DNA from 3 places in the Streptomyces sp. NPDC008238 genome. Region 1 is predicted to be linked to each of the others. Evidence: predicted binding sites of a transcription regulator. Region 1 holds the regulator's gene; each other region holds the start of a gene.
The links. Region 1 encodes HrcA, which represses chaperone genes, less so after heat shock. Its sites were predicted from a motif close to TTNGCACTCNGNNNNNCNGAGTGCNAA; they were not measured.

Region 1 (3,470 bases):
CGGACTCGGCCTCCGCGGCGCCGTGCCCGACGGCGTCCCGGCCCAGGGAGAAGCGCTCGCGGTCGAGGTAGGTGTCGAGGGTCATCTCGCCGAAGACCTCGGCGCCCTCGAAGGCGGCGGTGCCGAAGACGTGGTCGAAGTGGCCGTGGGTGAGTGCGATGTGCGTCACGTCCCGCCCGGTCAGTTCGCGGACCTCCCGGCGCAGTCCGGCGCCCTCGGGGACGGAGGAACCGGTGTCGACCAGCAGCACGCCTCCGTCGCCGACCACGACCCCGACGGTGACGTCGAGGAACGGCAGCCGCCGCCGCGCGACCCCCGGTGCGAGCTGTTCCCAGCCGCCGGGGGAGCCCGGCGGGGTCGGTGTGGTCTCCACAACGCGACGGTATCCCCGCGACCGGCCCGGCGCCCGCTACGGTGGCCGGTCAAGGACGTCCCGGGGCCGGACCCGTGGACGGGCCCTTGCCGAGGTCTTGCCACCCCGCCGTACACTGACTTGGGGAAAACTGGCACTCAGGGAAGAGGAGTGCCAGGCCACGGGGGCGACACGACCCGCACGGTGACCGAGCGACTGGAGGTGCGCGATGCTCAGTGAACGACGGCTGGAAGTACTGCGTGCCATCGTCCAGGACTACGTGGGCACCGAGGAGCCGGTCGGCTCGAAGGCGCTCACCGAACGGCACGCCCTCGGCGTGTCCCCGGCGACCGTCCGCAACGACATGGCCGTGCTGGAGGAGGAGGGCTACATCCAGCAGCCCCACACCAGCGCCGGCCGCGTGCCGACCGACAAGGGCTACCGGCTCTTCGTCGACCGGCTCACCAGCGTCAAGCCGCTCTCCGGCGCCGAGCGCCGGGCCATCGGGAACTTCCTGGACGGCGCCGTCGACCTCGACGACGTGGTGGCTCGTACGGTGCGGCTGCTGGCGCAGCTGACCCGGCAGGTCGCGATCGTCCAGTACCCGTCGCTCACCCGCTCGACGGTGCGCCACGTGGAGCTGCTCGCGCTCGCCCCGGCCCGGATCATGCTGGTGCTGATCACGGACACCGGACGGGTGGAGCAGCGGCTGGTGGACGTCCCCTCACCGGTCGGCGAGACCGTGCTGGCCGACCTGCGCGCCCGGCTGAACAGCCGGGTGGTGGGGCGCCGGTTCAGCGACGTCCCGCCGCTGGTGCAGGAACTCCCCGAGGGCTTCGAGCCCGACGAACGGCCCTCCGTCCAGGTGGTCCTCGCCACACTCCTGGAGACCCTGGTCGAGGAGACCGAGGAGCGGATCATGCTCGGCGGCACGGCCAACCTGACCCGCTTCGGGCACGACTTCCCGCTGACGATCCGCCCGGTGCTGGAGGCGCTCGAGGAGCAGGTGGTGCTCCTCAAGCTGCTGGGCGAGGCCAAGGACTCGGGCGTGACGGTGAGAATCGGTCACGAGAACTTCCATGAGGGCCTGAACTCCACATCGGTCGTCTCCGTCGGCTACGGTTCGGGCGACGAGGCGGTGGCGAAACTCGGCGTGGTCGGACCGACCCGCATGGACTACCCCGGAACGATGGGAGCGGTACGCGCAGTGGCACGTTACGTCGGACAGATCCTGGCGGAGTCGTAGTGGCCACGGACTATTACGCCGTGCTCGGCGTGCGCCGCGACGCAGGCCCGGACGAGATCAAGAAGGCCTTCCGCCGTCTCGCGCGAGAGCTGCACCCGGACGTCAATCCGGACCCGAAGACCCAGGAGCGGTTCAAGGAGATCAACGCCGCTTACGAGGTGCTCTCGGACCCGCAGAAGAAGCAGGTCTACGACCTCGGCGGCGACCCGCTGTCCGCCAACGGCGGCGGTGCCGGCGCGGGTGCGGGCTTCGGCCAGGGCTTCGGCAACTTCAGCGACATCATGGACGCCTTCTTCGGCACGGCGTCGCAGCGCGGCCCGCGCTCGCGCACCCGGCGCGGCCAGGACGCCATGATCCGGCTGGAGATCGAGCTGGACGAGGCGGCCTTCGGCACGACCAAGGACATCCAGGTCGACACGGCCGTGGTATGCAACACCTGCCACGGCGAGGGCGCAGCCCCGGGTACGACCGCGCAGACCTGTGACATGTGCCGCGGCCGCGGCGAGGTCTCGCAGGTCACGCGGTCCTTCCTCGGCCAGGTCATGACCTCCCGGCCGTGCCCGCAGTGCCAGGGCTTCGGCACCGTCGTGCCGACCCCGTGCCCGGAGTGCGCCGGCGACGGCCGGATCCGGTCGCGGCGCACGCTGACGGTCAAGATCCCGGCCGGTGTCGACAACGGCACCCGCATCCAGCTGGCGGGCGAGGGCGAGGTCGGCCCCGGCGGCGGCCCCGCCGGCGACCTGTACGTCGAGATCCGCGAGTTGCCGCACCCGATGTTCCAGCGGCGCGGCGACGACCTGCACTGCACCGTCACGATCCCGATGACGGCCGCGGCGCTGGGCACCAAGGTCCCGCTGGAGACCCTGGACGGGATGGAGGAGATCGACATCCGGCCCGGGACGCAGTCCGGCCAGTCGATCCCGCTCCACCAGCGCGGCATCACGCACCTGCGGGGCGGCGGCCGGGGCGACCTCATCGTGCACGTCGAGGTCCAGACCCCGGGCAAGCTCGACCCGGAGCAGGAGGAACTGCTGCGCCGCCTGGCGAAGCTGCGCGGCGAGGAGCGCCCCCTGGGGCAGTTCCAGCCGGGCCAGCAGGGGCTGTTCTCCCGCTTGAAGGACGCGTTCAACGGGCGCTGACCGCCCAGCGGCCCGCGGTCCGGGGTGTCGTCCACCCCGGACCGCGGGCCGTCGTCCGCCGTGGCACGATGGGCGCATGGCCGCCCTGACCCACCGCTTCCCGAGGACCGCCGCGTGACCGCACCCGTCTTCGTTGTCGAACCCGGCGTGCTGGACCGGGCCCGCATCACGCTCTCCGGCCCCGAGGGACGGCACGCGGTCTCCGTGCGCCGGCTGCGGGCCGGGGAGGAGATCGTGCTCACCGACGGCCTGGGACGCGGCGCGTATGGCACGGTGGCGGCCGTCGACGGCAAGGACACGCTCGAGGTCGCCGTCGCCGAGGTCCGCGAGGAGGCCCCGCCCCGCCCGCGGATCACGGTCGTCCAGGCGCTGCCCAAGGGCGACCGCGGTGAACTCGCCGTCGAGACCATGACCGAGGTCGGGGTGGACGCCGTCGTGCCGTGGGCCGCGGCGCGCTGCATCACCCAGTGGAAGGGCGAGCGCGGCGCCAAGTCGCTGGCCAAGTGGCGTTCCACCGCCCGTGAGGCCGCCAAGCAGGCCCGGCGGCTGCGGTTCCCCGAGGTCCCCGACCTGCTGACGACCCGGCAGCTCCTTGAGCTGCTGTCCGGCGCCGCGTTCGCCGCGGTCCTCCACGAGGAGGGCTCCGAGCCGCTCGCCACCGCCCCGTTGCCGCCCGAGGGCGACATCGTGCTCGTCGTGGGCCCCGAGGGCGGGGTGTCCCCCGAGGAGCTCG
Region 2 (3,470 bases), on a different contig from region 1:
TCGGGGGCGCGGTCCGCCCCGGCGGCTGGACCGGACCGGTCGACGCGGAGGCGGTGCGGGCCTGGCGCGACCTGCTGGACGCACCGGTCGCCGTCCCCTGACCCGACCTGACCTTGCCTGACGGGGCGGCACCCGGAAACGCCCGAGGGCGGTACCCCGTGTGGGGTACCGCCCTCGGTCTTCTGCCGTGGTGCGGAGTCCTGGTCCCGGAGGATCAGAAGTCCATGTCACCGCCGGGCATGCCGCCGCCGGCCGGCGCGGCGGCCTTCTCCGGCTTGTCGGCGATGACGGCCTCGGTAGTGAGGAAGAGCGCGGCGATGGAGGCCGCGTTCTGCAGCGCGGAGCGCGTGACCTTGGCCGGGTCGATGATGCCCTCACCGATCAGGTCGACGTACTCGCCCGTGGCGGCGTTGAGGCCGTGGCCGGGGGTCAGGTTGCGCACCTTCTCCACGACGACACCGCCCTCGAGGCCGGCGTTGACGGCGATCTGCTTCAGCGGGGCCTCGAGGGCCAGCTTCACGATCGACGCACCGGTGGCCTCGTCGCCGTCGAGCTCGAGCTTCTCGAAGACGTTGGACGCCTGGAGCAGGGCCACGCCACCACCGGCGACGATGCCCTCCTCGACGGCGGCCTTGGCGTTGCGCACCGCGTCCTCGATGCGGTGCTTGCGCTCCTTGAGCTCGACCTCGGTGGCGGCACCGGCCTTGATGACGGCCACGCCGCCGGCCAGCTTCGCCAGACGCTCCTGGAGCTTCTCGCGGTCGTAGTCCGAGTCGCTGTTCTCGATCTCGGCACGGATCTGGTTGACGCGGCCCTGGATCTGGTCCTGGTCGCCGGCGCCGTCCACGATCGTGGTCTCGTCCTTGGTGACGACGACCTTGCGGGCGTGGCCGAGCAGGTCCACGCCGGCGTTCTCCAGCTTGAGGCCGACCTCCTCGGAGATGACGGTGCCACCGGTGAGGATGGCGATGTCACCGAGCATGGCCTTGCGGCGGTCGCCGAAGCCCGGGGCCTTGACCGCGACCGACTTGAAGGTGCCGCGGATCTTGTTGACGACCAGGGTCGACAGCGCCTCGCCGTCGACGTCCTCGGCGATGATCAGCAGCGGCTTGCCGGACTGCATGACCTTCTCCAGCAGCGGGAGCAGGTCCTTGACCGCGGAGATCTTGGAGTTGACGATCAGGATGTACGGGTCGTCGAAGGACGTCTCCATACGCTCCAGGTCGGTGGCGAAGTACGCCGAGATGTAGCCCTTGTCGAAGCGCATGCCCTCGGTGAGTTCCAGCTCCAGACCGAAGGTCTGGGACTCCTCGACGGTGATGACGCCTTCCTTGCCGACCTTGTCCATCGCCTCGGCGATGAGCTCGCCGATCTGCGGGTCGGCGGCGGAGATGGAGGCGGTGGAGGCGATCTGCTCCTTGGTCTCCACGTCCTTCGCCTGCTCGAGCAGGGCGGCGGAGACGGCCTCGACGGCCTTCTCGATGCCACGCTTCAGCGCCATCGGGTTGGCGCCGGCGGCGACGTTGCGCAGGCCCTCGCGGACCAGCGCCTGGGCGAGGACGGTCGCGGTCGTCGTGCCGTCACCGGCGACGTCGTCCGTCTTCTTCGCGACCTCCTTGACCAGCTCCGCGCCGATCTTCTCGTACGGGTCCTCGAGCTCGATCTCCTTGGCGATGGACACACCATCGTTGGTGATCGTGGGGGCGCCCCACTTCTTCTCGAGGACGACGTTGCGGCCCTTGGGGCCGAGGGTGACCTTGACGGCGTCGGCGAGCTGGTTCATCCCGCGCTCGAGACCGCGCCGTGCCTCCTCGTCGAACGCGATGATCTTGGCCATGTGAAGTGGTCCTCCCGGACTTGGGGTCCCCCCGCGGCGCACGGCTGCGGGGAAGGATTACTCCAGGACCGCGCCGGCGCCCGCGACGGACGGCCTGCCCTCCCGCCGGTTCCTTTCCGGCGTTCGAGCGGGCCTCACCCACTCGGTCCTTTGTCACTCTCAACGTCAGAGTGCTAACGCCAATGATTAGCACTCGCCCTAGGAGAGTGCAAGCCGCTTGGCCGGTGCCGTGGACAACCCGCAGGTCCCGGTCCGCGGGCCCCCGGACAGCACGAAGGCCCGCCCCTGTGCGGGGCGGGCCTCGACGCGTACGTTTGAGCGGCCGTACGCGAAAGTGCTCCGTGGCCGATGCGCGGCGCGTCAGCCGGCTGCGAGACGGACCATGTCCGCCTGCGGCCCCTTCTGGCCCTGCGAGATCTCGAACTCGACCCGCTGACCTTCCTCGAGGGTGCGGTAGCCGTCCATCTGGATCGCGCTGTAGTGCACGAAGACGTCCGCACCACCGTCGACCGCGATGAAGCCGTAGCCCTTCTCCGCGTTGAACCACTTGACGGTGCCCTGAGCCATTCCTAACTCCCCTATTGCTGGCCCTTCGCAGACCCGCACCTCGCGGACCCGGGTCAGACCTCACCCCCTACAGCCAAGGGGGCGTGCGCCGGAACGCGTCGACCGCGGCTGAATGTATCTGCCCGGACGCTGTCTGCAACAGGTCAATCGGACGAGAATTCCGGGCACACGGAATCGGAAGAAGAGCCTGTTCGGCGAACAATCCGGGGCAACTCGGACCGGACATAGGGGGCCAACACGACAAACGCCACGTGAATTTGGCGATAAATCGTCGACAAGACCGCCCTGGGAAGGGGGGTTGCGCAGAGCGTTGCAGGGAGTTGCGACCTGCTCAGGGCAACTGTACAGGCCTTCAACTACCCCTCACGCACACAGGGGTGCCGGGAGGTACCCGGCACCCCTGTCGCCCGCGGGCCGTGCGGCTCAGCAGCCTCCGGCCACCGCCGGGATGATCGAGACGGACGCGCCCTCGCCCACCGAGGTCTGCAGCCCCTCGGAGAAACGGACGTCGTCGTCGTTCACGTAGACGTTCACGAAACGGCGCAGCTTGCCCGTGTCGTCCAGGACCCGCGCGGAGATGCCGGGGTGGTTCCGCTCCAGGGAGTCGATGACCTGGGCCAGGGTGCCGCCCTCGGCCGGGACCTCGGCCAGGCCGCCGGTGTAGGTGCGGAGGATGGTGGGGATGCGGACGGTAGCGCTCATGATGCGGGGTTCACCTTCAGTCTGGGTCAGCCGGTGCGGTGGGGTCAGCCGGCCAGGCCGGCGGCGCGGAACGCGTCGAGGCTCGGGCGGATGGTGGCCGTGGGGCGGGAGGTCGGGGCGACGGCGTCCAGCGTCTTGAGGCCGTCGCCGGTGTTGAGGACGACGGTCTCCCCGGCCGGGTCGAGCTGCCCGGTCTCGATGAGCTTGCGCAGCACGCCGACGGTCACGCCGCCGGCCGTCTCGGCGAAGATGCCCTCGGTCCGGGCGAGCAGCTTGATGGCGTCCACGATCTGCTCGTCGGTGACGTCCTCCACCGCGCCGCCGGTGCGCCGGGCGATGTCCAGCACGTAGGGGCCGTCCGCCG
Region 3 (3,470 bases), on a different contig from region 1:
GACGCGGGGCCCACCGCCCTCGCCGGGGCCCTCACCGAGGTGCCGGGCGTCGCGATGAGCCTCCTCGGGCGGCCGTGACCGGCGTCAGCCGCCGGTCCGGGCCGGGGTGCCCAGCAGCATGCTCGGGGCGCCCGCGACACGGGTCAGGAAGACCGTCGCCGCGTTCGGGCCCTGGGGCTTGACCCGGCGGCGCACCTCCTCCGGTTCGACGGCCGAGCCGCGCTTCTTGACGGTCAGCACGCCCACCTCGCGCTCGCGCAGCAGCGCCTTGAGCCGCTTGAGGTTGAAGGGCAGCACGTCGGTGATCTCGTAGGCGGTCGCCCAGGGCGTGGTGTGCGGCTCGTCCGAGGTGACGTACGCGATGGTCGCGTCGATCAGACCGCCGCCGACCTGCGCCGCCACGTCGGCCACCATGTGGGCCCGGATGACCGCGCCGTCCGGCTCGTACAGCCAGCGCCCCACGGGGCGCACCCGCGGGTCGGGCAGGCCGGCGGCGGGCAGCGAGGCGCCCGACGGCAGGAGGGTCGCCCGGCGGGCCCCCGGGGCCGTGCCGAACCACAGCACCGCCTCCTTCACGTCGCCGTGGTCGGAGACCCACTCCGCCTCGGCGTCCTCCGGCACGGCCTCGTGCGGGATCCCCGGCGCCACCTTCAGGGCGGCCAGCGGGGCCTTCCGGGCCGCCGCGACCGCCCACGACAGCGGCGGGGAGTACGCCTCGGGGTCGAAGATCCTGCCCCGACCGCCGCGCCGGGCCGGGTCGGCGAAGACCGCGTCACAGCCGTCCACGGCGGTCTCCGTCACGTCGGCGCAGCGCACCTCGATCAGGCCGGACAGCCCCAGCGCCTCCGCGTTCGCCCGTGCCACCGCGCAGGTCAGCGGGGAGCGGTCGACCGCCAGCACCTGCACGCCGGCGCGGGCGAGCGGGACGGCGTCGCCGCCGATGCCGCAGCACAGGTCGGCCAGTCGCCGCACCCCGAGCGCGGCGAACCGCTCGGCCCGGTGCCGGGCGACGGAGGCCCGCGTCGACTGCTCGACCCCCTCGGGCGTGAAGTACATCCGGTACGCGTCCTCGCCGAACTTCGCCGCCGCCCGCTGCCGCAGCCGTGCCTGCGTCAGCGCGGCCGCCACCAGGCCGGCGTCGTGCTCCCGCCGCAGCCGTGTCGCGGTCGCCAGTTCGGCGGCGGGGTCGTAGTCCCGCAGGGAGGCCAGCAGCAACTGGCCCTCGTCGGTCAGGAGGGCCGAGAACGCGTCAAGATCCACGCCGTCCATTGTCCCGCGGCGCCGCGGGCGTCGTCCGGGGGCCGTCCGGGGGCCGTGACGGACCCGCACCGCGGCCCGGGCCGGCGGCGGTCGCACAGGTGTCGTCATCCTCGCCCGGCGGGGTGAGCACGCGCCGGACGGTCCCGGGCAATCGGCGGAAGCGGGTTCCAACTCCCGCTGTCGCGGCGCCCGTGACCGGTTCCGCGGCCGTTCCGTACGGCCGGCCTCACCCCCGGGCGCCGTCCGAGGCTCGGCGGCGCGCCGGGCCCGGAACCGCGGACCGGAATCGTGGGGCCGGGCACGCCGTTCCACCAGGGGGAGAGCGGCTCGTACGGCGCGGCGTTGGCACTCCGCTTGACCGAGTGCTAAGCGCGTCATAATCTCGGACCTGGCACTCAGCCTTGCCGAGTGCCAGCACAAACGCGACGGGCAGGTCCGGCACCCGCGACGACGGGCCTACCAGGTCGCCACCCCAGACAGACACTCCCGTGAGCCCTTTGAAGGGGGAGGTCGGATCGTGACGACCGCCAGCACCAAGGTTGCCATCAAGCCGCTCGAGGACCGCATCGTGGTCCAGCCGCTGGATGCCGAGCAGACCACCGCCTCCGGCCTGGTCATCCCGGACACCGCCAAGGAGAAGCCCCAGGAGGGCGTCGTCCTGGCCGTGGGCCCGGGTCGCTTCGAGGACGGCAACCGCATCCCGCTCGACGTCAAGGTCGGCGACATCGTGCTGTACAGCAAGTACGGCGGCACCGAGGTCAAGTACAGCGGCGAGGAGTACCTCGTCCTCTCGGCTCGCGACGTCCTCGCGATCGTCGAGAAGTAGGACCGGCGCCGCGCGCAAGCGAGTAATGCCGTGACCACGCCCCGGGCACACCGAGTCCTCACGGACCGGGGACCCGGGGCGCGGTCTTCGACGAGAACCCAAAGACGAGGAATTCCGCCGGTATGGCCAAGATCCTGAAGTTCGACGAGGACGCGCGTCGCGCCCTTGAGCGCGGCGTGAACAAGCTCGCCGACACCGTGAAGGTGACGATCGGCCCCAAGGGCCGCAACGTCGTCATCGACAAGAAGTTCGGCGCCCCGACCATCACCAACGACGGTGTCACCATCGCGCGTGAGGTCGAGATCGAGGACGCGTACGAGAACCTCGGCGCGCAGCTCGTGAAGGAGGTGGCGACCAAGACCAACGACATCGCGGGTGACGGCACCACCACCGCCACGGTGCTCGCCCAGGCGCTGGTCCGCGAGGGTCTGCGCAACGTGGCCGCCGGCGCCTCCCCCGCCGCCCTGAAGAAGGGCATCGACGCGGCCGTCAAGGCCGTCTCGGACGAGCTGCTCGCCACCGCCCGCCCGATCGAGGGCAAGGACGACATCGCCGCCGTCGCCGCGCTGTCCGCCCAGGACAAGCAGGTCGGCGAGCTGATCGCCGAGGCGATCGACAAGGTCGGCAAGGACGGTGTCATCACCGTCGAGGAGTCCAACACCTTCGGCCTGGAGCTGGACTTCACCGAGGGCATGGCCTTCGACAAGGGCTACCTGTCGCCGTACTTCGTGACGGACCAGGAGCGCCAGGAGGCCGTCCTGGAGGACCCGTACATCCTCATCACCCAGGGCAAGATCGCCTCCATCCAGGACCTGCTCCCGCTGCTGGAGAAGATCCTGCAGGCCGGCGCCTCCAAGCCGCTGCTGATCATCGCCGAGGACGTCGAGGGCGAGGCCCTGTCCACCCTGGTGGTCAACAAGATCCGCGGCACCTTCAACGCCGTCGCGGTGAAGGCCCCCGGCTTCGGCGACCGCCGCAAGGCCATGCTCGGCGACATCGCCACCCTCACCGGTGGCACCGTCGTCGCCGAGGAGGTCGGCCTCAAGCTCGACCAGGTCGGTCTGGACGTGCTCGGCAGCGCCCGCCGCGTGACCGTCACCAAGGACGACACCACCATCGTCGACGGTGGCGGCGAGTCCGCGGAGATCAGCGGCCGCGTCAACCAGATCAAGGCCGAGATCGCCTCGACCGACTCCGACTGGGACCGCGAGAAGCTCCAGGAGCGCCTCGCCAAGCTGGCCGGCGGCGTGTGCGTCATCCGCGTCGGCGCGGCCACCGAGGTCGAGCTCAAGGAGAAGAAGCACCGTCTGGAGGACGCCATCTCCGCGACCCGCGCCGCGGTCGAGGAGGGCATCGTCTCCGGTGGTGGCTCCGCGCTCGTCCA

Region 2: a site for HrcA is predicted at 2,024-2,050, ahead of groL (chaperonin GroEL). Genes of this name have one in related genera too.
Region 3: a site for HrcA is predicted at 1,603-1,629, ahead of groES (co-chaperone GroES). Genes of this name have one in related genera too.

What each region holds. Positions count from the first base shown of each region.
Region 1 is NZ_JBIBGK010000004.1:183,994-187,463, reverse strand. Features, by position in the region: gene ACFZAU_RS13200 (MBL fold metallo-hydrolase) at 1-373, opposite strand, end outside; gene hrcA (heat-inducible transcriptional repressor HrcA) at 582-1,598, shown strand; gene dnaJ (molecular chaperone DnaJ) at 1,598-2,737, shown strand; gene ACFZAU_RS13185 (16S rRNA (uracil(1498)-N(3))-methyltransferase) at 2,852-3,470, shown strand, end outside.
Region 2 is NZ_JBIBGK010000003.1:697,245-700,714, reverse strand. Features, by position in the region: gene ACFZAU_RS12100 (copper homeostasis protein CutC) at 1-101, shown strand, start outside; gene groL (chaperonin GroEL) at 215-1,837, opposite strand; gene ACFZAU_RS12090 (cold-shock protein) at 2,198-2,404, opposite strand; gene ACFZAU_RS12085 (MoaD/ThiS family protein) at 2,828-3,106, opposite strand; gene thrC (threonine synthase) at 3,151-3,470, opposite strand, start outside.
Region 3 is NZ_JBIBGK010000002.1:622,546-626,015, reverse strand. Features, by position in the region: gene ACFZAU_RS07710 (HAD family hydrolase) at 1-78, shown strand, start outside; gene ACFZAU_RS07705 (class I SAM-dependent methyltransferase) at 85-1,269, opposite strand; gene groES (co-chaperone GroES) at 1,778-2,086, shown strand; gene groL (chaperonin GroEL) at 2,209-3,470, shown strand, end outside.